Regions from separate parts of the Buttiauxella sp. AC038 genome, predicted to be linked through region 2. Evidence: riboswitches for the same ligand, from Rfam matches in the RefSeq annotation. Region 2 holds a riboswitch; each other region holds the start of a gene.
What was found. A riboswitch is a leader RNA that binds a small molecule or an ion and turns the genes downstream of it on or off. The one in region 2 is predicted to bind thiamine pyrophosphate.

Region 1 (9,857 bases), 4.0 Mb from region 2:
CGAGTCGCCTTGCATCTGGCGAAAAGCGTTGGCACGCAGCCGGGTGCCACTTGCCAGTGTAACGGCAAAATCCAGTTGCCCGTGTTGCTCTAATTCTTCTCGTTGCCCGTTTGTCAGCCAGATGCTCAGCAACGTTGCGGGGGTTGGCGCACTTTCGGGCAGAGGTTCAAGCCGCCCTTGCCTGCGCCAGCGAGCAGGAAGCTGCGTACACAGGTGTAGATCAGAGACATTATGCTTTACACTAAGGGCCACAATTTCTTCGATATCCATATCACTTTCCAACCTATGAACGAGATAGCGCACAATCTGGCACAGGTTCAGAATAAAATCTTAGCGGCAACTGAACGCTGCGGCCGTGCTCCAGAAGAAGTGACTTTGCTTGCAGTGAGCAAAACAAAGCCTGCGGGTGCCATCGCAGAAGCCGTTGCTGCCGGGCAACGCGCGTTTGGTGAAAACTACGTGCAGGAAGGCGTGGATAAAATTCGTTACTTTGCCGAAAACGGCGAAGAAACCCTTGAGTGGCACTTTATCGGCCCGTTGCAGTCGAACAAAAGCCGTCTGGTTGCAGAGCATTTTGACTGGTGCCACACCGTTGATCGGTTGCGCATTGCCAGCCGTCTGAGCGAACAACGCCCGGACGAAATGGCTCCGCTTAACGTGCTGATTCAAATCAATATCAGTGATGAACAAAGCAAATCTGGCATTGCGATAAGTGAGCTTGAAACACTCGCGGCTGATATTGCCGCTCTGCCGGGTCTGGTGTTACGAGGTTTGATGGCAATTCCTGCCCCTGAACCTGATTACGAGCGTCAGTTAGCGGTTTGCCAGAAAATGGCAGCAGCTTTCGAATCGCTCAAAAACCGTTACCCAACGGTTGATACGTTGTCCCTGGGCATGACCGATGACATGGACGCCGCGATTGCCGCAGGCAGCACCATGGTGCGCATTGGAACCGCTATTTTCGGCGCGCGGGATTATTCCGCACGTTAATCACTAAATTTTGAGGAACGCCATGCTGACGTTGACTTTCCTGGTCAAAACACTGATTGAACTGTATGTGATGGTGCTGCTGATTCGCATCTGGATGCAGTGGTCGCGTTGTGACTTTTACAACCCTTTTGCGCAGTTTATCGTCAAGATTACCCAGCCGATTGTTGGACCGCTGCGCCGGATCATTCCGTCGATTGGGCCAATTGATACCGCCTCTTTGCTGGTGGCGTTTATTCTCACCACATTGAAGTACCCGGTTTTGCTGCTCATTCAGGTTGGCGCTTTATCGCTTGACCCGATGAACCTGCTGGTGGGCTTGTTATCACTGCTCAAATCCGCCGGTACGCTGGTGTTCTGGGTGATCATTATCCGCTCGCTGATGAGCTGGATAAGCCAGGGCCGCAGCCCAATTGAATACGTGTTGATGCAGCTCACTGAGCCAATGATGGCGCCCATTCGCCGCGTGCTTCCGGCTATGGGTGGCATCGATTTTTCAGCGATGATCGTCATTTTGATTCTCTACGCGCTGAATTACCTCGGCATGGACTTGTTCCCGGGGCTTTGGTATTTGCTGTGAGTGCAGTGAGCCTTAACTCCGACGGGCTGGTTTTACGGCTGTATATTCAGCCTAAAGCCAGCCGGGATAGCATTATCGGGCTACATGGCGACGAGCTTAAAGTCGCCATCACCGCCCCACCGATAGACGGCAAAGCTAACGCTCATCTGGTAAAATACCTGGCTAAGCAGTTCAAAGTTGCCAAAAGCCAGGTGCTGCTTGAGAAAGGCGAACTGGGCCGCCATAAACAAATTAAGATTATCGACCCGCAACACATCCCGACGGAAGTCGCGGCTTTGCTCGAATAATTAGCCAATTTCACAGGATTTTCTCACTATGCAAAAAGTTGTCCTCGCAACCGGTAACGCCGGTAAAGTGCGTGAACTCGCCGATTTACTGGGCGATTTTGGTCTGGATGTTGTGGCGCAAACTGAGCTGGGCGTGGAGTCAGCCGAAGAAACTGGGCTGACGTTTATCGAGAATGCCATTCTGAAAGCGCGCCATGCCGCACAGGTTACCGGCCTGCCTGCCATCGCCGATGACTCCGGTCTGGCTGTTGATGTGCTGGGTGGTGCTCCGGGGATTTACTCCGCACGCTACGCAGGCGTGGATGCATCCGACCAGCAGAACCTGGAAAAGTTACTGGCTACACTGAAAGATGTGCCGGACGATCAGCGCAAAGCACGATTCCATTGCGTGCTGGTCTATATGCGCCATGCAGAAGATCCAACGCCACTCGTGTGTCACGGTAGCTGGGAAGGCCAGATTACCCGCGAAGCAGCAGGCCAGGGTGGCTTCGGCTACGACCCTATTTTCTTTGTCCCGAGTGAAAGCAAAACTGCCGGTGAGCTTACTCGTGATGAAAAACGTGCGATCTCCCACCGTGGGCGAGCACTGAAACTGTTACTGGAAGCAATGAAAAATGGCTAATTTGCCACCTCTGAGTCTCTATATTCATATCCCGTGGTGCGTGCAGAAGTGCCCCTACTGTGACTTCAACTCTCATGCACTCAAAGGCGACGTACCGCACGATGAGTATGTCGCCCACCTGTTGCGCGATCTGGAAAATGACGCGCCAATGGCACAAGGACGTGAAATAAAGACCATCTTTATTGGTGGCGGTACGCCGAGTCTACTTTCAGGCGAGGCGATGCAAAACCTGCTCGACGGTGTGCGTGCACGCCTACCGGTGGCAGCGGATGCGGAAATTACCATGGAAGCGAACCCCGGGACGGTAGAAGCAGACCGTTTCGTGAGTTACCAGCGCGCTGGCGTGAACCGCATCTCTATCGGCGTGCAGAGTTTCAGCGAACCGAAACTCAAGCGCCTGGGGCGTATTCACGATTCTGGCGAAGCAAAGCGTGCAGCACATCTGGCAAACGGTCTTGGCTTGCGCAGCTTTAACCTGGATCTCATGCACGGCCTGCCGGATCAGACTCTGGAAGAAGCGCTCGATGATTTGCGCCAGGCGATTGAACTGAACCCACCGCATCTTTCGTGGTATCAGCTGACGATTGAGCCGAATACTTTGTTTAGCTCACGCCCGCCAAAACTGCCGGACGACGACGCACTGTGGGATATTTTCGAGCAGGGCGACAAACTGCTGACGGCTGCCGGTTACCAGCAATACGAAACCTCGGCCTATGCGAAACCAGGCTACCAGTGCCAGCACAACCTGAACTACTGGCGCTTTGGTGATTATCTGGGGATTGGCTGCGGTGCCCACGGCAAGGTGACATTTGAAGACGGACGCATTATGCGTACCGCCAAAACTCGTCATCCGCGCGGTTACATGGAAGGCAAATACCTCGATAAGCAGCACGATGTTGAACAAGCCGACAAACCATTCGAGTTCTTTATGAACCGTTTCCGTCTGCTGGAAGCCGCGCCTCGCAACGAATTTAGCCTGTATACCGGGCTTGATGAGTCGGTGATTCGTGCGCAGTTAGACGAGGCAATGGCTAAAGATTATTTGATTGAGACAGAAGAGTTTTGGCAGATTACCGAACACGGTAAGCTGTTTTTGAATTCGCTATTAGAAATTTTTCTGGCCGAATGATTATCTGTCGGATGACGTACAGCGTCATCCGACATTATTTCAGCTTAAATATTCTTTACCCGACTGGTCAGAATCAACGCCAACACCGACAACCCCGCAATTAGCCAGTACACTGAATGGTGCCCGAAGCTCTCCGCCAGCGCACCCTGTAACACGCCCGCCAGAATCACGCCCGTCGAAATACTGTTTGTAAATAAAGTGGTCGCCGAACCCGGCCTGCCCGGCATCAAATCCTGGAACCACAACATCCCGATACCGGCGACAATCCCGATAAACACCGCGTTAAAAAGCTGAAGTAACAGCAGCGCCGTGCGACTATGGAACAGAATCAATCCGACGTAGAACAACACGCCAGCCGCCACAGCAATCACCATCATACGGCGTTTACCAAAACGCTTAACGTAATAACCTGCAAGGATCATCGCCGGGATCTCAAGGCCCGCAGCGGTGCCCATCAGAAGCCCCGCCAGCGATTCAGGCAGCCCTAAATCAGTGCTGACCCATAACGGCATATCAATGATGTACATGGTGTTGCAGGTCCACATCAACATGGAGGCGATAAACAGCATGCGAACGTTTTTGTCTTTCCAGCCGCTGACCTGCGTGAGGGCAACATCTGCGGGTTGTTCAATCCTGCTCACTGAGGGGAGTGCAAAGAAAATGAGCGCCAGCGAGATAACGAAAATCCCGGCCGCGATCAGGAACATGGTGGTGAAACCGTAGTTTAGCGCCAGCATAAATGACAGCGGCGGCCCGATAACCCAGGCAAGCGAGAGCTGCGCACGCATTATCGAGCTGAACATCACCACCTCTCGCGCCGAGCTATCGGCATACTCGCGGGCAAGAGCGAAGATTTGTGGCATCGCCGTGTTGGCAATAGACGCGAACATAACGCCAACGGTAATTAACGTCAGGTAATGGCGGTTAAAAGCAAACAACACGCAGTTTGCCACGGCCATAACGCAACAAACCATAATTAGTTTGCGACGGTCGCCCCGGTTATCTGAACGCTTCGCCAGCGCCAGGCTGACGAGTATCCCGGCTATCGCATTGACGGTATAAAACAGCCCGACCCAGAACGGTCGCACCTGCACTTCACGCGTTAAAAACAGGCTAAGAGTGGGAGCCTGAAGTGCACCCGCAATCCCCATCATAAAAGCCACAACCATAAATGCGGCGTACACCGGATTGAGGCGGCGTCCTCGTGTCAAAAACCACAGCATGCAGAAATTCCTTTTGTTCGAGCGCTCACTGGGTGTGCAAAACGTAAACTATACCCTAATGACGGGTATAAAAAAGCCAGCAGGAACAATCTGCTGGCCAGGTGAAATTCACCAATTCTCAGTCACACATGTATCAACGAGTCAGTACTTCACGGTCACGGAAGTTGTCACCTCCCACTGCATTAAGTCCTCAAGCATCCTTAGACGTTGCGATGCTGTCAGGCGAGCCAGCCATCCAGCGGAAACACTTTGGGTTGCGGTAAAATACTGTTGATAGAACTTAACAACTGGCGACCGTTTCATATGTACCTCCTCGCTTTCAACGTTGATGATTATTGGCGTAATATGAGGAAAGTTAAATTGATGAGTTTCTGACGGGAGTTCCTCTTTTATGTCCAGCAGTCGTCTGCAACAACAGTTCATACGTTTATGGCAAAACTTTGAAGGTAAACCGCAGGAAACCACGCTCAATGAGCTGGCAGATCTGCTGAATTGTTCCCGCCGCCATATGCGTACACTACTGAGCGCGATGCAGGAAAAGGGCTGGCTCAGCTGGAAAGCAGAGGTCGGGCGCGGCAAGCGTTCACAGCTGGAATTCCTGTATACCGGCCTTGCGCTGCAACAACAGCGGGCAGAAGATCTTCTCGAGCAGGATCGTATTGATCAACTGGTGCAGATCGTCGGTGACAAAGCCGCAGTACGCCAGATGTTGATCTCCCATCTGGGCCGCAGCTTCCGCCAGGGGCGGCATATCCTGCGCGTGCTCTATTACCGCCCGCTATTAAATCTGTTACCAGGCTCGGCATTACGCCGCTCGGAAACCCATATTGCCAGGCAAATTTTCAGTGGGTTAATCCGTATAAATGAGGAAAATGGGGAACTGGAAGCAGATATTGCCCATCACTGGCAGCAAATTTCCCCATTACACTGGCGTTTTTATCTGCGCCCCGGCATTCATTTTCACCATGGCCGCGAACTGGACATGCTGGATGTCATGACATCTTTGCAACGAATTAATGCGTTGCCACTCTACGCACACATTACGCAAATCAGCTCGCCAACCACATGGACGCTGGATATCACGCTCTCGCAGCCCGACCAATGGCTACCTTGGTTATTGGGCAGTGTTAACGCAATGATCCTGCCGCGTGAATGGCAGACATTAAGCAATTTTGCCCGTCAGCCTGTTGGGTCAGGCCCCTATTCGGTGGTGCGCAACAATAACAACCAATTGAAAATTCAGGCTTACGATGATTACTTCGGCTATCGCGCATTGATTGACGAGGTAAATTTCTGGGTATTGCCAGAGATCGGTGAAGATGTCAGTTGCGCAGTGCAACTATCGGGCATGCCTGATAGTGAAAAAGCCGTCGAAAGCCGTCTGGAAGAAGGCTGCTATTACATTTTGTTTGATAGGCGATCCAAATCTGGCAGTAATGACGACGTTCGCCGCTGGCTAAGCCATGTGTTGGCCCCCATTCATCTGCTTTATAGCGCGGGTGCTCAAAACCAGCAGTACTGGTTTCCTGCGTATGGTTTACTGCCGCGCTGGCACCACGCGCGCCCACAACCGGTGCTTGAAAAACCTGATAGTCTGGAATCTGTAACGCTGACGTTTTACCGCGACCACGTTGAACACCGCATGATCAGTAAAGTGATGGAAGAGTTGCTGGCCCGCATGGGGGTAAAACTGGTGGTGCAGGAAGTCAGTTATGAAGAGTGGCACCAGGGTGAGGCAGAAAGTGATATCTGGCTGAACAGTGCCAACTTCACGCTGCCGCTGGAGTTTTCACTCTATTCGCATCTTTATGAAGTGCCGCTGATTCAGAAATGCATTGCGAATGACTGGGAAACGGATACCCGAAAATGGCATAACGGTGAGCTTTCGCTCCCGGAATGGTGCCAGAGTCGCGTTGAAAATAATGATATTTTGCCGTTAATCCACCACTGGCTGCGCATTGAAGGGCAACGCAGTATGCGCGGTGTGCGAATGAACACATTGGGTTGGTTTGATTTTAAATCGGCATGGTTTGCACCACCGGAACCGCAATCTTTGAGTACGGGTAAAGAGCTTTCGTAAGTTTCACAAAATCATTACAATGCACGCGTTCTCAACGGGGTGCTAAGACGAAAGTCTGGCTGAGATAATACCCGTCGAACCTGATCCGGATAACGCCGGCGAAGGGATTTGAGGCTCAATTCTCAAAGTCCTTTGCCACCCCTAATTCCAAGAGGTGCAAAGTGTTCAAAAAATTCCTGCCGTTACTGGCGCTCATCGCAGCCCCTGTTTTCGCCAAACCCCTGCTGACTGTTTACACCTACGACTCCTTCGCTGCCGACTGGGGCCCAGGCCCTGCGGTAAAAAAAGCCTTTGAAGCGGACTGCAATTGCGAGCTGAAATTCGTCGCACTCGAAGATGGTGTTTCCTTGCTTAACCGCCTACGCATGGAGGGTAAAAACAGCAAAGCTGACGTGGTTTTAGGGCTGGATAACAACCTGCTGGAAGCGGCGGCACAAACGAAATTGTTTGCTCCGAGCAATGTTGAAACCAGCTCGCTAAACATTCCTGGCGGGTGGAACAACAATACCTTTGTGCCATTCGATTACGGTTATTTCGCTTTTGTGTATGACAAAAACAAACTCAAAAACCCGCCGAAAAGCCTGAAAGAATTGGTTGAAAGCGACCAGAAATGGAAAGTGATTTACCAGGATCCACGCACCAGCACGCCAGGTCTCGGCCTGCTGTTATGGATGCAAAAAGTATATGGCGACAAAACGCCTGAAGCCTGGGCGAAACTGGCGAAGAAAACCGTCACCGTCACCAAAGGCTGGTCCGAAGCCTACGGCCTGTTCCTGAAAGGTGAAGGCGATCTGGTGATGAGCTACACCACTTCTCCGGCATATCACATTATTGAAGAGAAAAAAGATAACTACGCGGCAGCCAATTTCAGCGAAGGGCACTATTTGCAGGTCGAAGTAGCGGGCCGCCTGGCCTCCAGCAAACAGCCTGAGCTGGCGCAAAAGTTCATGAAATTCATCACAACGCCTGAATTCCAGAACACCATTCCAACCGGCAACTGGATGTATCCGGTAACAGATGTGAAATTGCCGGAAGGCTTTAACGGCCTGGTCAAACCACAGACCACGCTGGAGTTTAGCCCGCAAGACGTTTCATCCCATCGCGCCAGCTGGATCAGTGAATGGCAACGCTCCGTCAGCCGCTGATCCCCGGCTGGCTGATTCCAGGGCTATGCGCCGCCACGCTGGTGGTCGCCGTCGCCCTGGCAGCTTTTCTGGCGTTGTGGTTTAACGCGCCTCAAACCGATATCCGCGCATTGGTGCAGGATAGTTATTTGTGGCATGTGCTGCGCTTCTCTTTCTGGCAGGCATTTCTCTCGGCTGCCCTTTCGGTGCTCCCGGCTATTTTTCTGGCCCGGGCGCTTTACCGACGCCGTTTCCCAGGGCGATTAGCACTGTTACGTCTGTGCGCCATGACGCTGGTGTTGCCGGTGTTAGTTGCCGTGTTTGGGATTCTGACGGTGTATGGCCGCGAAGGCTGGCTGGCCTCATTGTGCGCCAGACTTGGCATCGAATGGGGGTTCTCACCGTATGGCCTGAAAGGCATTTTGCTGGCACACGTATTTTTCAACTTGCCGATGGCAACCCGCCTGCTGCTTCAGGCGCTGGAAAATATCCCCAGCGAACAGCGCCAGGTCGCCGCACAGCTTGGTATGCAGGGCTGGAATTTCTTCCGCTTTGTCGAATGGCCGTGGCTACGGCGCCAGATCCTTCCTGCCGCCGCACTGATTTTTATGCTCTGCTTCGCAAGTTTTGCCACCGTGCTTTCGCTCGGCGGCGGGCCGCAGGCAACCACCATTGAACTGGCTATCTTCCAGGCCCTCAGTTACGACTACGATCCCGCACGTGCGGCACTGCTCGCAATAGTACAAATGGTTTGCTGCCTTGGCCTCGTTTTGATGAGCCAGCGGCTGAGCAAAGCGATTCCGGTGGGAATCAGCCAAATGCAAGGCTGGCGCGACCCGCAAGATAACCTACGCCGAAAACTGTGCGACGGGTTGTTAATTTCACTCGCAATGTTGCTGCTATTGCCCCCGCTGCTGGCGGTCATCATTGATGGCATCAACAGCGGATTTAACAGCGTGCTTTCACAGCCAATTCTCTGGCAGGCATTATTCACCTCGTTAAGAATTGCAGTCGGCGCGGGGCTGATAAGCGTCGTCATTACGGTAATGCTGCTGTGGAGTTCGCGGGAATTGCGCCTGCGCAACCGCGCATTTGCCGGGCAAGCGCTGGAGTTGAGCGGCATGTTAATTCTCGCCATGCCAGGCATCGTGCTGGCGACCGGCTTTTTCCTGTTGCTTAATAACACGGTAGGTTTGCCGCAATCCGCCGATGGCATTGTGATTTTCACCAATGCATTAATGGCGGTTCCTTACGCCCTGAAAGTGCTGGAAAACCCAATGCTGGATGTGGCAGAACGCTACAACAAGCTGTGCCAGTCGCTGAATATCAGCGGCTTAAACCGCCTGCGTTATATCGAATTACGCGCGCTAAAACGGCCTCTGGCACAAGCGCTGGCATTTGCCTGTGTGCTGTCGATTGGTGATTTTGGCGTAGTGGCGCTGTTCGGCAATGAAGATTTCCGCACGCTGCCGTTTTATCTTTATCAACAAATTGGTTCATATCGTAGCCAGGATGGTGCGGTTACTGCGCTTATCCTGCTGATACTGTGCTTTGCTTTATTCACATTGATTGAAAAACTTCCGGGACGCGATTCCCAAAATGATTCAGGTTGCAGGAAGGCGGCAAGTGAATGAAGCCTGGGAAGATAGAAAACTATGTGACCTGGATGAAAGAACGCAGCCAACACACCTGCAACTTGAAGGATGAAGGGAATGCTAACGCTAACTGATGTAACCTGGCTCTATCACCATTTACCGATGCGCTTTTCGATGCAAATTAACGCCGGAGAACGCGTTGCGGTGCTGGGACCAAGCGGGGCGGGGAA
Region 2 (9,857 bases):
CACGTAGCAGGCCATCGATGATTTTGTGCATGTAATAGAGCGAGAACTGCTGATAATCACGCCCGGTCAGCACGCCGCCCCAGGTATCGAAAATCATCACCGATTGCGCACCCGCTTTGATTTGCGCATTCAGGTACAGCGTGACGCTTTGCGCCAGCTTGTCGAGCAGAAGGTGCAGCGCTTGCGGGTCGGCATACATCATCTTTTTAATCACGGTAAAGGCTTTGCTGCTGCCGCCTTCGACCATATAAGTCGCCAGCGTCCACGGGCTACCGGTGAAGCCAATCAGCGGTACTTCGCCTTTTAACTCGCGGCGGATAGTACGTACCGCGTTCATCACATAACCCAGTTCACCTTCCGGATCAGGAATCGGCAACTTTTCAACATCAGCACGGCTGGTAATTGGCGAGCGGAAACGCGGGCCTTCACCCGCTTCAAAATAAAGGCCAAGCCCCATCGCATCAGGCACGGTGAGGATGTCGGAGAAGAGGATCGCCGCATCAAGCTTGTAGCGACGCAGCGGCTGCAAAGTCACTTCGCAAGCCAACTCAGCATTTTTGCACAGCGACATAAAATCGCCAGCCTGCGCACGAGTCGCTTTGTATTCTGGCAAGTAACGACCTGCCTGCCTCATCATCCATACTGGCGTGGTATCTACAGGCTGGCGTTGCAGCGCCCGCAGGTAACGATCGTTCTTCAGTTCAGTCATTTTGCATTTCCTTTGGCTGGAACTCTAAATACATTCCGCCAGTTTACCACGTCATTCATACTCTGCCCGACACAGGGCGACAGTGTCTTCAATCAGGCGACGAGCCACCGTACCCGGTGGAGGCAATAACGGAAGTTGGTCATACCGATACCAACCCGCATCAAGTAACTCTTTCGGGTCGATTTCAATTTCGCCGCTGTCATATTCCGCCATAAATGCGGTCATCAGCGATTGCGGGAACGGCCAAGGTTGGGAAGTTACATAGCGTAAATTCTTCACACGAATGCTGCTCTCTTCCATCACCTCACGCGCCACGGCCTGCTCGAGGGTTTCCCCAACTTCGACAAAACCGGCCAGCACGGTATAAATTCCACCGCGATGGCGTGTGTGCTGAGCAAGCAGGATATGGTCTTCACGACGGATAGCCACGATTATGCACGGTGAAATTTGTGGATAGTAGCGTTCACGACAATGGTTACACAGCATCGCCCATTCAGTTTTGCTGACGTGCATTTCATGGCCACAGTAGCCACAGAACTTATGCGAGCGATAGAACTCCGCTAACTGCACGCCACGCCCAGCAAGTTGAAATAACCCTGGGTCCTGGTCAATAACCTGGCGCACTGAGCCCATATCCGCACGGCGATGTTGCCGCACTAACCACACCGGCTCACTTTCCCACTCGCCGATATGCATCCCAACCGCACCATCAAGCTGAAAATCTTGTGCTGCTCCGTGAGGTAGCTCACCTTTCGGCAACCACAATTTTTGTTCATGACTGACGATAAACCAGCCCTGATCTAACTTTTGAATTACACGTTCCATAACCTGGTGCACATCCCCGAGTTCGCTGGTATAAACAAATGGTCGTAACAATTTTGGGTACGTTTGCGTTACATCTTTTACTCACGGAATCACGGAGTCAATCATGCTTAACCAGTTAGAAAATCTGACTGAGCGCGTCGGTGGTAGTAATGAGTTAATCGACCAATGGCTATATGCCCGCAAACATTTATTGGTGGCTTATTACAATATGGTTGGGATCAAGCCTAACAAGGAATCCCATACCGCGCTCAATGAAAAGGCTCTGGATAACTTTTGCCATAATCTGGTGGATTATCTTTCTGCCGGTCATTTCAATATTTATGAACGCATTATCAGCGAAATGGAAGGCAGCAGCCCACTTTTAGCCGCAACTCATCTTTATCCGCAGCTTGAAGCCAACACCCAGCACATCATGGATTTTTACGATTCGCATCTCGAAAGTGCTATCGATGATGATAACTATATTGAGTTCCAGAAAGCGTTATCCGGCATCGGTGAAGCACTGGAATCACGTTTTTCACTGGAAGATAAACTCATTCAGTTAGCTTACGACCACGATATAAATGACAGTGCTAACGATACCGGCAACCTTGCACGCCCGGCTTGAGTTCTGCGCTGTTAACGAGTAGTTTACATAACGACCCGTAGCAATACGGGTTTCTTCTTGTCGGAGTGCCGAGTGTTTAACTGAACACCGGCTGAGACCGTTAATTCGGGATCCGCGGAACCTGATCAGGCTAATACCTGCGAAGGGAACAAGAGTAATTCTGCTTTTGGGTTCACCCGTACGCGGGCGCCCCACATTTATTACTCCTCCGTTGTTCTGGCAAGCCACTCCTTGATATTTACTGGAATGAGCTATGTCTATTACTGAAAAAAAACAAACCGCCGCGAACAACGCGCTGCTGCCCAGCATTTTATCCATACGCTGGAAGGTACTGCTTTCCCTAATTCCCAACGCATTTATCTAACTGGCTCACGCGATGATATCCGCGTACCGATGCGCGAAATTCAACTTAGCCCAACCGCAACGGGCGGTACGAAAGAAAACCCTCTGTTCACCCCTAACGATGCCATTCCGGTGTATGACACTTCAGGTCCGTATGGCGACCCGGCAATCAGCATCGACGTTCTGTGCGGGCTTTCACCACTGCGTGAAAGCTGGATTAGCGAGCGTGATGATTGCGAAACACTGACCGACCGTAGCTCTGCATATACCAAAGAGCGCCTTGCTGATGATGGTCTGGACGAATTGCGTTTTGAAACACAACTCACGCCGAAGCGCGCAAAAGCCGGGAAAATTGTCACGCAGTTGCACTATGCACGCCAGGGCATAGTGACGCCGGAAATGGAGTTTATCGCCATACGTGAAAACATGGGCCGCGAACGCATTCGCGATGAAGTGTTACGCCACCAGCACCCAGGCCAGAGTTTTGGTGCTCTCGTGCCAGAAAACATTACTCCTGAATTTGTACGCGATGAAGTCGCCGCAGGCCGGGCAATCATTCCCGCCAATATTAACCACCCTGAGTCTGAGCCGATGATTATCGGCCGTAATTTCCTTGTCAAAGTGAATGCCAATATCGGCAACTCAGCGGTCACCTCCTCGATTGAAGAAGAAGTGGAAAAACTGGTGTGGTCAACGCGCTGGGGCGCAGACACCGTGATGGATCTTTCCACCGGCCGCTATATCCACGAAACCCGCGAATGGATTTTACGTAACAGCCCAGTCCCTATCGGCACCGTGCCCATTTACCAGTCGCTGGAAAAAGTAAATGGCATCGCTGAAGACCTGACCTGGGAAATGTTCCGCGACACACTCCTGGAACAGGCCGAGCAAGGCGTGGACTATTTCACCATTCACGCCGGAGTGCTGCTGCGTTATGTGCCGATGACGGCCAAACGCCTGACCGGAATTGTGTCGCGCGGCGGTTCGATTATGGCGAAATGGTGCCTGTCACATCATCAGGAAAACTTCCTGTATGAGCACTTCCGCGAAATTTGCGAAATCTGTGCCGCTTACGACGTTTCACTCTCGCTTGGCGACGGCCTGCGCCCTGGCTCCATTCAGGATGCCAACGATGAAGCGCAATTCTCTGAGCTGCATACGCTTGGCGAGTTGACCAAAATTGCCTGGGAATACGATGTGCAGGTGATGATTGAAGGCCCGGGACATGTGCCCATGCAGATGATCCGCCGCAATATGACCGAAGAACTGGAGCACTGCCATGAAGCTCCGTTCTACACGCTCGGCCCGCTGACCACCGATATTGCACCGGGTTACGACCATTTCACCTCAGGTATTGGTGCAGCCATGATTGGCTGGTTCGGCTGTGCGATGCTTTGTTACGTCACACCAAAAGAGCATCTTGGCCTACCGAATAAAGAAGATGTTAAACAGGGGCTGATTACCTACAAAATTGCGGCACATGCCGCAGACCTGGCAAAAGGCCACCCTGGTGCGCAAATCCGCGACAACGCGATGTCGAAAGCCCGTTTTGAATTCCGCTGGGAAGACCAGTTTAATCTCGCGCTTGACCCTTTCACCGCCCGCGCCTATCACGATGAAACCCTGCCGCAGGAATCCGGCAAGGTCGCGCACTTCTGTTCGATGTGCGGACCAAAATTCTGCTCGATGAAAATCTCCCAGGAGGTTCGCGATTTCGCCGCTAAGCAAGCCATAGAAGTTGGCATGGACGATATGTCGCAATCCTTCCGTGCAAAAGGTGGCGAAATTTATCTGCGTCAGGAGGAAGTGTGATGAGCACCCCCGCCTTCCCTTCTGTGCCCAAACGACTCGGGTTGTATCCGGTAGTGGATAGCGTCGAGTGGATTGCCCGCTTACTGGAGGCGGGAGTACGCACCCTTCAATTACGGATTAAAGACAAACGCGACGAAGAAGTTGAAGCCGACATTACTACTGCCATTGCGCTTGGTAAGCGATATGAGGCGAGGTTATTCATCAATGATTACTGGCGACTGGCGATAAAACATCGTGCTTACGGTGTTCATCTGGGCCAGGAAGATCTGGATGTCGCTAATCTGGATGCCATCCGCGATGCGGGCCTGCGCCTCGGGCTTTCGACGCACGACAATATGGAAATGGATCGCGCCCTGGAAGCACGCCCTTCTTACATCGCGTTGGGGCATGTTTTTCCAACTCAAACCAAGCAGATGCCGTCCGCTCCTCAAGGGCTTTCGCAACTCGCAGCCCACATCAAAACGCTGGGCGATTACCCGACTGTCGCCATCGGTGGAATAAGTATTGAGCGCGTTCCTGCTGTACTCGCAACGGGCGTTGGAAGTGTCGCAGTTGTGAGCGCAATTACTCTGGCCCCAGACTGGCGAGCGGCAACAGCGCAGCTACTGGAGCTTGTGGGGGCTGGCTATGAATGATGCCGATTTCATGCGTTACAGCCGCCAGATGTTGCTGGAAGACATCGCCATTGAAGGGCAGCAAAAGCTGCTCGCCAGCAAAATCTTAATCGTCGGGCTTGGCGGGCTGGGTTCGCCAGCCGCGTTATATCTTGCGGCGGCAGGCGTTGGTACTTTGATTCTCGCCGACGATGACAACGTGCATATCAGTAATTTGCAGCGCCAGATTTTGTTTACCTCTCAGGATTTGGAACAGCCAAAATCGCTGGCCGCTCAACGCCATCTCCAGAAGCTTAACCCGGATATTACGCTCCAGGTTATTAGCGAGCGTTTAGCTGGAGAAGCGTTGATGCAGGCGGTAAAGAACGTCGATCTGGTGCTGGATTGCAGCGACAACATGGCGACACGCCAGGCCGTTAACGCCGCCTGTGTCGCACATAACAAACCGCTGATTTCTGCAAGTGCAGTCGGATTTGGCGGGCAACTGATGGTTCTGACGCCACCGTGGGAAAGCGGTTGTTATCGCTGTGTCTGGCCTGACGAACACGAACCGGAGCGCAACTGCCGTACTGCGGGAATCATCGGCCCGGTGGTTGGTGTGATGGGAACATTGCAGGCTTTGGAGGCCATAAAGTTGTTGAGCGGCATGGCTCCAGCAACGGGTACTTTGCGCCTGTTCGACGCCCGTCAACATAGCTGGCGCTCCCTCGCTATGCAAAAAGCGGCTAATTGCCCGGTATGCGGAGGGCGAGATGCACATCCACTTTAACGATGAACCGCTGCAGTGCCCGGATAACCTGACGCTGGAAAAGCTGCTTGACCAACTGCGCCTGTTGAAACCAGGCGTAGCACTCGCCATCAACCAAAGCATTGTGCCACGTGAACAGTGGGAAGCTCATTTGTTGAAAGATGGCGACCAGATCTTGCTTTTTCAGGCCATAGCCGGGGGTTAACATGCTACAGATTGCTGATAAAACTTTCTCATCACGCTTATTCACCGGCACCGGGAAATTTTCCTCGCCGCAGGTGATGGTTGAAGCGATTCGCGCTTCCGGCTCGCAGTTAGTGACGATGGCAATGAAGCGCGTCGATTTGCGTAACCGTAACGATGCGATTCTCGCGCCACTACTTGAGGCGGGCGTACAGTTGCTGCCGAATACCTCTGGCGCTAAAACGGCTGAAGAAGCGATTTTTGCCGCACAGCTTGCCCGAGAAGCGCTCGGTACGCATTGGGTAAAACTGGAAATCCACCCCGACGCCCGCTATTTGCTACCCGACCCCATCGAAACGCTGAAAGCTGCGGAGGCACTCGTCAAACAGGGTTTTGTCGTATTGCCTTATTGCGGCGCCGATCCCGTTTTGTGCAAACGGCTTGAGGAAGTCGGATGTGCAGCGGTCATGCCACTCGGGGCACCAATTGGTTCGAATCAGGGCTTACAAACCCGGGCATTTTTAGAAATTATTATCGACCAGGCTCGCGTACCAGTAGTGGTTGATGCAGGTATCGGTGCGCCAAGCCATGCCGCAGAAGCGCTGGAAATGGGGGCCGCTGCGGTACTGGTGAACACGGCGATTGCCGTGGCGCATGATCCCGTGCAAATGGCTCAGGCATTTCGCCTGGCAGTTGAAGCTGGCGTATTAGCGGCTAAATCCGGTTTAGGCACCCGCCACCAGCAGGCACAAGCCTCCAGCCCGTTAACCCAGTTTCTGCAATTTAGCCAGGAGGGTACGTGATGGCACAAACTTTCACCGACCGTTGGCGTGAGCTGGACTGGGATGACATCCGACTTCGTATTAACAGCAAGACGGCTGCCGACGTGGAGCGAGCATTGAGCGCACGCAAAATCACCCGCGACGATCTGATGGCGCTGCTCTCCCCTACCGCCAGCCACTATCTCGAGCCGCTGGCACAACAGGCCCAGAAATTAACTCGCCAGCGTTTTGGTAACACGGTGAGTTTTTACGTGCCGCTTTATCTGTCAAATCTCTGCGCTAACGATTGTACTTACTGCGGGTTTTCCATGAGTAACAAGCTCAAACGCAAAACCCTGGATCAACAGGAAATTGAGCGGGAATGCGAGGCGATTCGCAAACTAGGCTTCGAACATTTGTTGTTAGTGACCGGTGAACACCAGACCAAAGTCGGAATGGATTATTTTCGTCAGCACCTTCCTGCGATCCGCCGCCAGTTCAGTTCGCTGCAAATGGAAGTACAGCCGCTGGATGAACATGAATATGCCGAACTGAAAACTCTCGGGCTGGATGGGGTGATGGTTTATCAGGAAACCTATCACCAGGCGGTATACGCGCAGCATCATTTACGGGGCAACAAGCAGGATTTCTTCTGGCGCCTGGAAACACCGGACAGGCTTGGCCGTGCGGGGATAGATAAAATAGGCCTCGGGGCGTTGATTGGTTTATCGGACAGCTGGCGCACCGACTGTTTTATGGTCGCGGAGCACTTACTGTGGCTACAGCAACAATACTGGCAAAGTCGTTATTCGATTTCGTTTCCGCGTTTACGACCCTGTACGGGTGGCGTAGAACCGGCGTCGGTCATGACTGAAAGCCAGTTAGTGCAGGTGATATGCGCATTTCGCCTGCTTGCGCCCGATGTCGAGCTTTCGCTTTCTACGCGTGAATCACCGTGGTTCCGGGATCATATGATCCCACTCGCCATCAATAATGTGAGTGCGTTTTCCAAAACTCAGCCCGGAGGGTACGCCGATAATCACCCTGAGCTTGAGCAGTTTGCGCCGCACGACGGGCGCACTCCGGTGGAAGTGGCTGAGGCATTAACACGCTCAGGCTTACAACCTGTGTGGAAAGATTGGGATAGTTTTCTGGGAAGAAACTCGCCGTAGCTTTGCACGTTTAAATAGCGGCAACTTTTCCTTTTCGTTGCCGCCCCGTCTTTCAATTAATAAACGGTCACTTTCGCGACTTTTGCAACTTTACCGTCTCGGGAAGGCATATCTGGAGTCACGCCCAACGCAATGGCACTGTAAAGCCCGGTCAATTGCGCAAAGGCAACATAGAGTAATGTCGTCCAGGATTCGTGGTAATCCGCCAGCTCTGGTGCGGCAAAATGAAAATAACGATCTCCCGGTTTAACGCCTGCCGGTAACGCATCATGGCCGATGGCAATAATTTGCGCTGTGGCGCTTCGCTCACGGGTCAGTTCCGCCATCATGTCACTGTCATAGCGGTTGATTTCGGCGCGTGCGGCAAGATAACCGATAAGCGTGGCATCACGATTGATAATGAGCTTTGGCCCATGGCGGAATTCCAGCATTGAATGCCAGGCCGTCATCACCTTTCCGTTACCCATTTCCAGCAGTTTGAGGCTGGTTTCACAGGCTACGGCTTTTAGCGACAGAGAACCGACGACTACCACATTGTTGCGAGACTCTGCCGCCCACTTTTCGATATCAGCAGCATAGTGGTTGAGAAAATGGTTCATGCCGCGCTGCAAAACTGGCAGCACTTTTTCGGCTTCAGACCAGCCAGCAGGAGCCACCAGCAACATCAAATACCAAAGGGGAATGGTGAACTCGGAGGTCGCCGCAAAACTGCCGTTAGAAGTACCTTCTGGTACCGGGATAAACAGCCCTTCGCAATGCTGCTGTGCAAGTTGAGCAAGGCGGCTGCTGGCGTTGTTAGTGACACTGAGATGCCGCAATTTCGGGTTAGCGGCGAGTGCTCGCTCCACAACTTTCACTGTTTCCGGCGTGTTACCCGAGCTACTCACCGACACTAATACGGTATTGTTGTGCAGGCTTTCAGGCATCAGCACCAGATCGGTTGCCGGTACCACTTCAATTTGATTTGGTACGATACTACGCAACCAGTTCACACTCGCCTGTGCCGCCAACAGCGAGGAACCCGCCCCTGTAATCAGGATTCGCGTGTCGGTATCACTTTTGCGCCAGAATGCCTGAATCTCAGCTTCATGTGCTTTGACACGTTCAAGTCCTTCTTGCCACAAACGGGGCTGAGCCACGATGGCTTCTACGGTCAAACTGGCTCCCTTTTGCTGCCAGTAAGCTTCATTATGATTTAACATGTTTATTTTCCACCTGTTATGAAACTTGCGCCACGCCGAAGAAGTGCTTTAGCATGCCGACTTCCGCGCTATTCCAATTCATTAACAACCCTATCGGGGGAACCATGAAACCGGTATACATCCTTATTCGCGATACCCTTAAACGCGATATTCAGAACCAAAAATACCCGGTTGGCTCCCTGATCCCTTCTGAACGCGAGCTGGCGGAAACTTACCAGGTCACGCGTGCGACGGTGCAAAAAGCCATTGCCCATATGGAACAAGAAGGCCTGGTTAAAAAAGTGGTCGGCAAAGGTACCTACGTAAATCGCGCCTTTGCACCACCGGTGTATTTGCTCAACCCGAATGGAGAAAGCAGTGCGCTGGGCGTAACGAAAGAACTCAGTGGCAAAGTCGCCATCACCAGCCGCCTGATTTACCATGTGCAGCAACCTGCCGGTGAATACCTTGCCAACCAGTTTGGCGTGCCTGAAAACGAACCTGTTCATGCTATCCGCCGCGTTCGCCTGTTCGACGGCACTCCAGTTTTGGTCGAGGACAGCTACATTCCGTTAGCGATTGTCGATGCCATTGACGACGACGTGCTGCAAAACCACTCGCTGTACGCCTTTATCGAACAGAAGTGCCAACAAAAAATCGGTGGCACAGACTCCATGGTAGGAGCGAGCCTGTTTGACGATGTGATGGCAGCCCTGCTCGATATCCCCGTTAATTCACCCATGTTGCACATCAAAGAGAGCACCTGGCTTGAGGACGGCACGGTGTTTAACTACTCCTGGAGTTACAACCGCGGCGACCTCTTTAGAATGCGCAGCCGTAAAAACCTTATCCCTTAAAGAATTGCGGCAGATATTCGCGGTGTGCTTCGAGTAATTCATCAAG
Region 3 (9,857 bases), 3.0 Mb from region 2:
CGCGTTGATTCCCGCCTGCATCAGCGTGGATTGCACCGCAATCGCGATATTCAGGAAGGGTTGGTCCGCCAACACGCGCAGCGTGGTATCAAACCCGTCAGGATAACCAGCTTCAGCCAACAGTTTTTTGGCCCGTGGAATATCCAGCGCATAGCCTGGGTTCGGAAGCGTTGCAGGCATACCTGATTGAATTGGACGCTGATGCAGCACGCCGTATCCCGGCATCAATGCTTTATTGATACCCTGATAATCAATCAGATAACGCACAGCTTCACGCACTTTCGGGTTGGCGAAATGCGCTTCCTTCATGCTCATGGCAACGTAATAAATGGTGCCTTTTTTTACGGCATCGACGGTCAAATCGGGATCTTTTCGCAAGGCGTTTACGTCAGATACCGCCATGTTGCTGGCAATATCCAGATCGCCTTTGGAGATCATCAGCCGTAAAGTTTGCGACTCCTGGAAGTGACGGAATACCACGCGGGAGAGTTTAGGCGCGCCGCGCCAGTAATCCGGGTTGCGCTTCATACGCAATACATCTTTTGCTTGCCACACATCAAGGCTAAATGGCCCAGAACCCGCTTCGTTGGTCGTCAGCCAACGATTGCCCCAGTCATCGTTTTGTACATGCTGTTCTACCGTTTTACTGTCCAGCACCACGATACTTCCGAGTGCGGCCAGCGAATAGATAACCAGCTGTGGGTCGTTGGCTTTAGGCAGCGTGATTTCAACCGTTGAAGCGTCCAGTGCTTTGACATGCTCATCAACGTTCTTTTTGCTAAAACCGTAGGATTTCCATACTGATGCCTGCGCCAAATTGAGGTGTAAAACGCGGCGCATTGACCACACCACGTCGTCTGCGGTGAGTTCGTTACCAGAGTGGAATTTCACGCCATCACGCAGGTGGAACGTCAGGCGGTTGCCATCTTCCGAGATATCCCAGGAGGTTGCCAGTGCCGGGCGCACGTTGGTGAGTTTCGCCGGGTCTAACTCCACCAGCGAGTCATAGAGGTTTACCACCAGTCCCACCACTTCGTTACCGGTCATGGCGGCCGGATCGAGAGTGAGCAGGTTATTCATATTCATGCCGATGATCAGCTGGTCAGGTGGCGTTTTCGCCATCACCGAGCTACTACCGAACATGAACAGGAGCGTGAGCAGCCACGCCCCCAGTCGGGAGCTTCGATTCATGATAGATACCGTTTTGTAGGGTCAGTATTCCCCGGCGTCTTTCGCGCCGGGCTTATTATTTTTACGGCTGTTAGTCTTTGCTTACGGTATGCGTTTCGATATACGAGAAATTAATGTCTTCACCCAGGCCCGGACGCTGTGGCAAATGCACAAAACCATCGGCATCCATCGGGTCAACGATGCTGTTCAGGTACGCTGCTGGCTCATCGTATTCAAGGAACGGGTGCAGTAAACCACGCTCGTACCAGCGGCAATTACGAATTGCGCCCACTACTGCGAGGCTTGCCGCACCATTGCCATGAACTTCGCAGTCCATGCCGAAGGACTCAGCAAGTGCGGCAACTTTCATGGTTGGTGAAATGCCACCAACGCCGTTCGCCCCCGCACGCAGGATGTCGCACGCGCCGGCTTTTACCCAGTCTGCACGACTATGGTGTTTGCCGCCGAGGCTTTCTGGCCCGACAACGTCGATAGATAAGTTCTCAGAAAGCCAGACGTAAGACGCCATGCTCTCTTCTTCCATCGGCTCTTCGAACCAGGCAAAGTTGAGTTTTTCCAGCGCCTTGCCAATGTAGAGCGCCTGACTGCGGCTGTACCAGTGGTAGCCATCAAGCATTAAATCGATATCCGGGCCAACGGCTTCACGCACGGCGGCACAGGCTTTAACATCCATTTTGGGGTCTGGAGCGAAGGCAACCGGTGGCATCCAGGTGTGAAGTTTGATGGCTTTATAGCCGCGAGCGACCAGCTTTTCAGCGAACTGGCCGAATTCGTCTGGCGTAGATAAACCGCCTTCCAGTTCGTCGCCGCACATGGTGCTGCCGTAAGCCGGCACTTTGTCGCGGAATCCACCAAGCAATTTGTAGACCGGCACTTTCAGTTTGCGGCCAATTAAATCCCACAGTGCTTGCTCAACAAACGAGAGCGCACGTTCGGTAAGTTGGTGTGCGCTGCCACGCTGCCAGTGCACCAGGTCTTGCCAGATGCGCTCGCGGTTAAACGGGTCTTGCCCGACCAGCACTTTACGGAAGAAGGCATTGACGACATAAGGGCGCACCACTTCCGGTGGCGCGAAAGAGTAACCACAGTCACCTTCATCGGTGGTGATCGTCAGCATCGCCATTTTCGCGAGGCTTTCCGGGCCAGGATGAGAGTGACCTGCACTGTCAGAAACTCGGCGGGTTGGGTAAGTAAAAACGGTTACGTTTACGGATTCTATTTTCACGGCTGTTATTGTCCCTTTGTTAATTTAAAACAGCGTTTCATCACTTACTCTATGCGTAAAAATTCACCTCCGCCTCGTTCAAAGGTGCTTAAATGCGCGTGATTTTTTGGACATATGTCCAGGGGGGCGTGATGCTTTTCACAAAATGTTATGGAACTGTGATGAAGGTAACTGATGGATGTGGGGAAGTTTTCGGCGGGCGTCGCTGCGCTAACCCGCCAGCAATACGCAGAAAATCAGGCGATAGTCACTTTGCTGTTCAGATACACATCCTGCACAGCATTAATCAACTTAACACCCTCAGACATAGATTTCTTAAAGGCTTTGCGGCCCAGAATCAGCCCCATGCCACCCGCACGCTTGTTAATGACAGCGGTACGCACTGCATCTGTCAGGTCGGTTTCACCTCCAGCGGCACCACCCGAGTTAATCAACCCTGCGCGACCCATATAGCAGTTGGCCAGTTGGTAACGCACCAGATCGATGGGGTTATCACTGGTCAGTTTGGTGTACACGCGGTCGTCGGTGTATCCAAAGTTTACCGCCTTGTAACCCCCGTTATTTTCGGCCATTTTCTGCTTCACAATATCCGCACCAATAGTGGCGGCCAGATGGTTTGCCTGGCCAGTGAGATCGGCACTTACGTGGTAATCCACACCGTCTTTTTTAAAGTCCGGGTTACGCAGATATGCCCAAAGAACAGTGACCAGCCCCAGCTCATGTGCGCGTTCAAACGCCGCTGAAATCTCTTCAATTTGGCGACGTGACTCTGGCGAACCAAAGTAAATGGTCGCCCCCACTGCCACCGCGCCCATATTGAACGCCTGCTCAACGCTTGCGTACAGCGTCTGGTCAAAAGTGTTTGGGTAGCTGAGCGTTTCGTTATGGTTAAGTTTGACGAGGAAAGGAATGCGGTGCGCGTAACGGCGCGATACCGAGGCCAGCACGCCATAGGTTGAAGCGACACAGTTACAGCCCGCTTCAATCGCCAGTTCAACTATGTTTTTCGGGTCAAAGTAGAGAGGGTTTGCCGCAAACGATGCCCCAGCGGAGTGTTCAACACCCTGATCGACCGGTAAAATGGAAAGGTAGCCAGTGCCAGCAAGCCGCCCGGTGTTATACAGCGTTTGCATGTTTCGTAGCACTGCAGGCGGGCGGTTGTTATCCACCATCACGCGGTCTACATAATCCGAACCAGGCAGATACAACTGGTCTGCCGGAATAGTCATACAACGATGCTGTAACAAGCTGTCGGCATCTTTGCCAAGCAGCTGCGCAATATCAGTCATAATACGCTCCCGTAAATTCAGCGAGCACCCTGCCCGCTGAGGATGGATTCTCCTGGCCTGCTTTTGTTAAAACAGGCAGACATAATCCTGGCCGTGACTCACGGTATTCGCCACCTACGGGAGCACTATCGGTTTGTTTTATGGTGTAACGTTTTATGCCCGGCGGAGATTTACGCCATTACCACCACTCGTGAAAATGATGAACTGGTCCAATTCCGTTGCCCACTTCCAGCGAATCCGCCTGTTCTAATGCCTGAGACAGCCACTTTTTCGCCGCAGTGATAGTTTGAGGCCAGTCGTTATAGCGTGGATAAAGTGCCGCAAGTGCGGCGGACAGTGTGCAGCCCGTACCATGCGTATGACGCGTTTGCACACGTGGTGCAGTAAAACGCTGCGCTCCACTTCGAGTAAACAACCAATCTGGGCTTTCAGCGTCATCAAGATGACCGCCTTTCATCAGCACGGCCTTGCATCCCATCCCCAGCAACGCATCCCCCTGCTCTTTCATTTCGCGTTCATTCCGGGCATGAGGCGCATCCAGCAGCGCGGCGGCTTCCGGCAGATTCGGAGTGATCAACGCCACCTGCGGCAACAGCCGACGACGCAGGCTTTCTACCGCAGAGGGCGCAAGCAACGGGTCGCCACTTTTCGCCAGCATCACCGTATCGAGCACCACGTTTTTGACTTGGTAAAATGCCAACCGCTCCGCCACCGCTTCAACGATATCGGTTTCAGCCAGCATACCAATTTTAATGGTGTCGATACGCACATCGCTGAGCACAGAATCAAGCTGGGCGGCGACAAACACAGGTTCGATACGATAAACCGACTGCACTCCACGTGTGTTTTGTGCAACCAGCGCGGTAATAACGCTGGTGCCATACGCGCCCAATGCCGAGAACGTTTTAAGGTCAGCCTGGATACCCGCGCCACCACTTGGGTCGGTTCCTGCAATAGTTAGCGCGTTAATGCGTTTAACTCCTTTCATACCAGAGCCTCCGCATTTAGTGCGTAAAGCGCATCCAGAAAGGCTGGAGTGAAACTACCAGGCCCGCGGCTTGCAGCAATTGCCTGTTCGCCAGCACATTTCATAAACTGGCAGGCGGAAGCGACATTGTCTAACCGGGAGCCAGGCAATGAACAACAGGCAGCAACAACTGCGGAAAGTGCACATCCTGTGCCAACAACACGCGTCATCAACACGCCGCCACCGGCAATGCTCCAGGCATTTTCCCCATCGGTGACGTAATCCTCCTCACCTGTTACCGCAACAATCGCACCAGTAATCTGGGCAAGCTTAAGTGCCGCGGGTAGAGCTGAAAGCGCCTCTTCAGAACTGTCCACACCTCGCCCACCACTGTGCTCGCCCGCAAGCGCCATGATTTCCGACGCATTACCACGAATTGCGGCCGGTTTTAATTCAAGGATCGCGCGTGCAAATTGTGTACGAAACTCCAGGCCACCGACGGCCACGGGGTCGAGCACCCAGGGGATAGAAGATTGGTTCGCAGCATGAATGGCAGCAAGCATTGCGGTACTGCGCTCAGAGGTGAGTGTGCCGATATTGATGAGTAGAGCGCAGGCTATAGGGCTAAATTGTGCGGCTTCTTCTGGCTCAATGACCATTGCCGGAGCCGCGCCAATAGCGAGCAACACGTTGGCGGTAAAACTCTGCACCACATCGTTAGTCATGCAGTGAACCAAAGGAGAAGCTTGATGTAAATTGTGTAAAACCGACGCGGCAAGGTGGCCGGGTAGCAGGTCAGGCTGCATATTAAAAGCTCCTGCCCGGCGTGAAGAAGAGATGACCTGGCAGGCATCTGACTTCCCTACGCTGGCATTATCCAGATCAGGTGGTACGGGTATTTCTCAGCCTTCACAAAGAAGGGCACCCCGAGTCATTTAATTCAAAATCAAATACTTGCGATTAACGCTCCGTTAATCCCTGCTCAGGATAATGCCAGCAGGAAGTCAGACAAACAAGTTCTTAATCTAAGTGCGCACAGTGAAATAGTGACCAACTCTCTCAAGCATCATCTTTATCAGGATTTGACTATTAATGAAAACACCGCCCCACACCTATTAACATAAATCTAAAAAATTAATTGAGCATAGTTAACGAGTTCATCATTTATTATTTTTTACCAACCAGTAAAATTATTTCCATGGATTATTTAATCTCACAAAACACTGTTAACACATTGAAATAACTTGACCATTAAATGATCGCAATGTATTTAAAACATACTAAATCACTCCTCGGAACTATCTGATTCGTTATAATGAAATTGGCAACAGCATGCTTTATGTGTATAACTAGAAACATATAATTACCTATGATCTTTTCTTATAAAAAACATAAAATTAACATCCTATATGAATATCGATAACAAAGTTTTACTTAATAAAAACAGCAGTGCTAAAATATTCAATTGGTTAAATATGTGTGTTTTTCTTGTTTCTGGGCTGTTTGTCTCTGTTGCTCAAGCTCAGCTTTCAAAGACAATAGAGAGCATCACAAAAACTCATCAAATAAACATCGCCTATCGTGATGCCCCACCTTTTTCTTATGTAGCATCGGATGGCAAAGTTGTTGGTTATGTTATCGATTTATGTAACGTTATCGTTAGTGATATCAGCAAACATCTGAACATACCGGATTTAAAAGTTAATTATATTGAGAACAAATATCTACCAGAAAGAGATGAATTATTGCGTGAGAAAAAGGTAGATATGATCTGTTCAGTTAATGCTAACGTTATTGAATGGAAAACGATTGCAGACTATTCAAGTCCCTATACTTATTCATATACACGATTCGCAACTTTAAAGAACAAAAAGATATCATCCATTGATCAATTAGCGGGTCATACTGTTAGTGTAACTTCGGGATCAGTTGATGCTCTTGCGCTTAACCAGACCAATCGTGAGTTGAATCTCAATTTATTCGTTATTACGACTCCAACCATGGAAAAAGCTTTTGAACTGATGCGCAGTGGCAAAACATCGGCTGCTTTTATCAACGATATTTCATTAAAAGAAATCATTGAGGCTCATAGCGATAAAAATTTATTTTCAATTAGCGATAAAGGTGTTGGGAAACCACAGTTCTTTGTCATACTACTGCCGCACGATGACAAAGAATTTAAGTCACTGGTAAATCAGAGTCTTTGTAAAATTAGAAAATCACCAGATTTTGGTAAGATCCATGATGTCTGGTTTAATAAACCGATTCCTTATTTAAAGCTAAACTTACAAACTCCTTACTCAAAAGAAATGGATAAAGTATTAACGCAATTTGACGATTGTTTAAGAACAGGGCGATAAATAATTAGTTGCTCAAGACATCAGGTGACTTAAGGAATGTATTAGAATCCTAACCTTGCTAAAGAAATGTCTATTTCTGGATATATTTTCAATTCACTTACTTATGCTTCACACTATTACTCAATGAAAATATATCAACTCATTTTTAAACTTTAATAAAACATATAAGCATCATAAAACAACATTCGCAGCATGTTAATAACATTTGTTTTTGGTTAATCATATATTCCGGTTGACTAGTTACTAAAATTTATATGAAAATTAATAGCAACTTATTGGTTTAGTGTTTGTTGAATGAATCACGGATAAGATTAAAACCTCATGGCTATCATTAGACTGTTTATAATCGAAAAGTAAATCATTGAGAGTAAGTACCATGGGGCTTAGAAGTTTTCTTGTAAAAATGTACACACCTGTGGTCATGGAAACTGAGTTAACTAAAAGAAACTCAAAGATCAGCAAAAGTACAGTATTCAATCAATGGAAAAATTTTCCATTGATGCATTTGGCACGCCCTGAAAACTTAAAAAAATACATCGTGCTCTGCCTTTCATTTGCTCTTCTGTATTCATTTGCGGATAAACTGAGTAATAGCATTGAGATTTCTGGTACAACTATCAGGCTCTACGATCTCACGTTGCCAGTAATTTCCGCGCTGCTCATTTTGTATAACAAAAAAGCAATTCCTGTTCTCATTTTGTTTGCCCTGTATAGTGTTCATACACAGCCTTTACCCCACCTCCTTGGCACAATATCTCAACTCATAGCGGCTTTAATCAGTACTAAAGTCTATTTTTATGCTGCTGGTAAGCGTGGGGCCGTCAGTTTCGGACGCAGTAGCCTTAGTGCCCAGCGCATACTTTGGTTGATATGTTTTAACACCCTTATTTTTACAGTCATTCAACAGTGGTTATTACTAAAATTTCATTTCATATCAGAAGTCAATATTCTTAGTATCCCAACACTGATTAATGTGCAATGGATGTTGACATCCTGTATTACAGGCACCCCATTTTGTTATCTCATTCTTAGGGCTTGTTACCAGCCGCTATGGTTTTTCAATTACTTAAAACAATTAAAAAAATTAATCACTTCTGGGCCGCGGGCAATTTATCAATTACTCTGGGCCTTGTTGGTAGTCGGAATCATGTATTGTCTGATTTATTTACAAGGCGATACTTTAATATATACAGATTACACTATTGTATGGCTTTTACCGGTAATGCTCTGGGGGGCAATTTGTCTCGGCCATGCACTAATGTCCCCTATTTGGGTCGTCATGCTCATTTTATTGAGTGACTACATTGATAATTACATATCAATAAACAATGAGTTTACTTTTAGTCATTATGTTAGCCATTTGGCTTTAACCTGCTCTATGTTTTTTACATTTTCACTAACAATTGTTATTGTTGGTGTATTGGTTACACGCATTTTAAAATATATAAGAAGCCTCAAGAGAATTTCTTTATCAGAGCCCCACACTGGTTTACCTAATCTTCTTGCTTTAAAAAATGATATAGTTCGTTACCCACATGCTGGGTTATGTATTATTCAATGTCCAGAATTAAACACGCTAACACAAACTCATGGAATAATGTTTCGCTTCGAATTCGTTAAGGCTGTTTCTTCTTATTTAAGCCCATTGCTTCTGGATAATGAAAAAATGTATTACAGCCCTGGATATGGGCTTCTTCTGCGCCTTAACAAAGTTGATGACAATATTATTCATCCTTACTATAAAGCAATGTCATCTTTCCGTTTTTCATGGGAAGAAATGGAGCTGGGCCTCAATTTTGGCATCGCGTACATGGAATACGGAAAATGCATCAATAACCTTTCTTATGTCGTGGGCCAGCTTAATGCCCGTACTTATGAATCGCTAAAGCAAGGTAAAGCTGAAGCACTTAATGTCATATACCCCGGTGATCAAACCATCAGTTCGGGAGCTATACGCCATCTTCTGCAAAAGTCGATAGACCGTAAATCATTTATGCTCGTTGCTCAGCCAATAGTTTCAACTAAAAACAGCAGCCAGTATTATGAAATTCTTATTCGAATGAAAACAATCAATAACAAGATATTCTTCCCGGATACTTTTCTACCAGTGGCTGAAGAAGCAGGATTGCTTGCAGAAGTAGATCTGACCGTTATTGAACAAACATTTCAATTTATGCAATCCCTAAATAAAACTGAATCTGAGACTCGTTTCTCCATCAATTTGACACCTCAGTCGCTATGTAGAAAAGATTTTCTGGATAGACTGAATGTTCTTTTAAAGAACTATTTAATACGTCCTGATCGCATAATATTTGAAATCATAGAGTCAGATATTATCGATAGTATTAATGCATCCCGTGTTCTGCAGGAGCTACGCAAACTGGGATGCCAAATTGCGATTGATGATTTTGGTACAGGAGCATCCAGTTACTCTCGTCTAAAAACATTAGATGTCGACATACTGAAAATAGATGGCTCCTTTATTCGCAATGTTGTTGAAGATAAGTTTGACCGACTAATCGTCATGTCATTCTGTGAAGCGGCAAAATTTAAAAGTCTGGAAGTTGTCGCGGAATTTGTTGAAAATGAAGAAATAAAACAAATGCTAATATCGATGGGAATAGAGTGGTTGCAGGGATATCATACCGGGAAACCTGTCCCAATTGAGTCTCTATGGTCGTAATTAATAGACACTTGAATTCATATATTTCTCTAATGTGTTGATAGTTAGATTGGGAAGTAACCTGAAATGATACTTACGCTGAAGAAATTTTTCTATAATTGTTATCCAATGATAACATTATTTATAGTCACTACGCTGACAA

Region 1: linked by a shared signal. The riboswitch ahead of thiB (thiamine ABC transporter substrate binding subunit) and the one ahead of thiC (phosphomethylpyrimidine synthase ThiC) in region 2 are both predicted to bind thiamine pyrophosphate.
Region 3: linked by a shared signal. The riboswitch ahead of thiM (hydroxyethylthiazole kinase) and the one ahead of thiC (phosphomethylpyrimidine synthase ThiC) in region 2 are both predicted to bind thiamine pyrophosphate.

What each region holds. Positions count from the first base shown of each region.
Region 1 covers NZ_CEEDCQ010000001.1:757,296-767,152, reverse strand. Annotated here, with positions in the region: gene AC0IXI_RS03705 (type IV pilus twitching motility protein PilT) at 1-270, opposite strand, end outside; gene AC0IXI_RS03700 (YggS family pyridoxal phosphate-dependent enzyme) at 286-990, shown strand; gene AC0IXI_RS03695 (YggT family protein) at 1,013-1,567, shown strand; gene yggU (DUF167 family protein YggU) at 1,564-1,854, shown strand; gene AC0IXI_RS03685 (XTP/dITP diphosphatase) at 1,883-2,476, shown strand; gene hemW (radical SAM family heme chaperone HemW) at 2,469-3,605, shown strand; gene AC0IXI_RS03675 (sugar efflux transporter) at 3,650-4,828, opposite strand; gene sgrT (glucose uptake inhibitor SgrT) at 4,970-5,131, opposite strand; gene sgrR (HTH-type transcriptional regulator SgrR) at 5,220-6,908, shown strand; TPP riboswitch at 6,934-7,033, shown strand; gene thiB (thiamine ABC transporter substrate binding subunit) at 7,070-8,053, shown strand; gene thiP (thiamine/thiamine pyrophosphate ABC transporter permease ThiP) at 8,029-9,666, shown strand; gene thiQ (thiamine ABC transporter ATP-binding protein ThiQ) at 9,745-9,857, shown strand, end outside.
Region 2 covers NZ_CEEDCQ010000001.1:4,708,787-4,718,643, forward strand. Annotated here, with positions in the region: gene hemE (uroporphyrinogen decarboxylase) at 1-709, opposite strand, end outside; gene nudC (NAD(+) diphosphatase) at 761-1,534, opposite strand; gene AC0IXI_RS22260 (Rsd/AlgQ family anti-sigma factor) at 1,638-2,141, shown strand; TPP riboswitch at 2,193-2,306, shown strand; gene thiC (phosphomethylpyrimidine synthase ThiC) at 2,454-4,295, shown strand; gene thiE (thiamine phosphate synthase) at 4,295-4,930, shown strand; gene thiF (thiazole biosynthesis adenylyltransferase ThiF) at 4,923-5,678, shown strand; gene thiS (sulfur carrier protein ThiS) at 5,662-5,862, shown strand; gene thiG (thiazole synthase) at 5,864-6,643, shown strand; gene thiH (2-iminoacetate synthase ThiH) at 6,643-7,773, shown strand; gene AC0IXI_RS22295 (SIS domain-containing protein) at 7,830-8,975, opposite strand; gene AC0IXI_RS22300 (GntR family transcriptional regulator) at 9,080-9,811, shown strand; gene AC0IXI_RS22305 (6-phospho-beta-glucosidase) at 9,801-9,857, opposite strand, start outside.
Region 3 covers NZ_CEEDCQ010000001.1:1,704,205-1,714,061, reverse strand. Annotated here, with positions in the region: gene AC0IXI_RS08180 (ABC transporter substrate-binding protein) at 1-1,191, opposite strand, end outside; gene AC0IXI_RS08175 (mandelate racemase family protein) at 1,262-2,416, opposite strand; gene fbaB (class I fructose-bisphosphate aldolase) at 2,653-3,705, opposite strand; gene thiD (bifunctional hydroxymethylpyrimidine kinase/phosphomethylpyrimidine kinase) at 3,884-4,693, opposite strand; gene thiM (hydroxyethylthiazole kinase) at 4,690-5,478, opposite strand; TPP riboswitch at 5,515-5,611, opposite strand; gene AC0IXI_RS08155 (transporter substrate-binding domain-containing protein) at 6,082-7,032, shown strand; gene AC0IXI_RS08150 (bifunctional diguanylate cyclase/phosphodiesterase) at 7,409-9,715, shown strand; gene AC0IXI_RS08145 (GGDEF domain-containing protein) at 9,782-9,857, shown strand, end outside.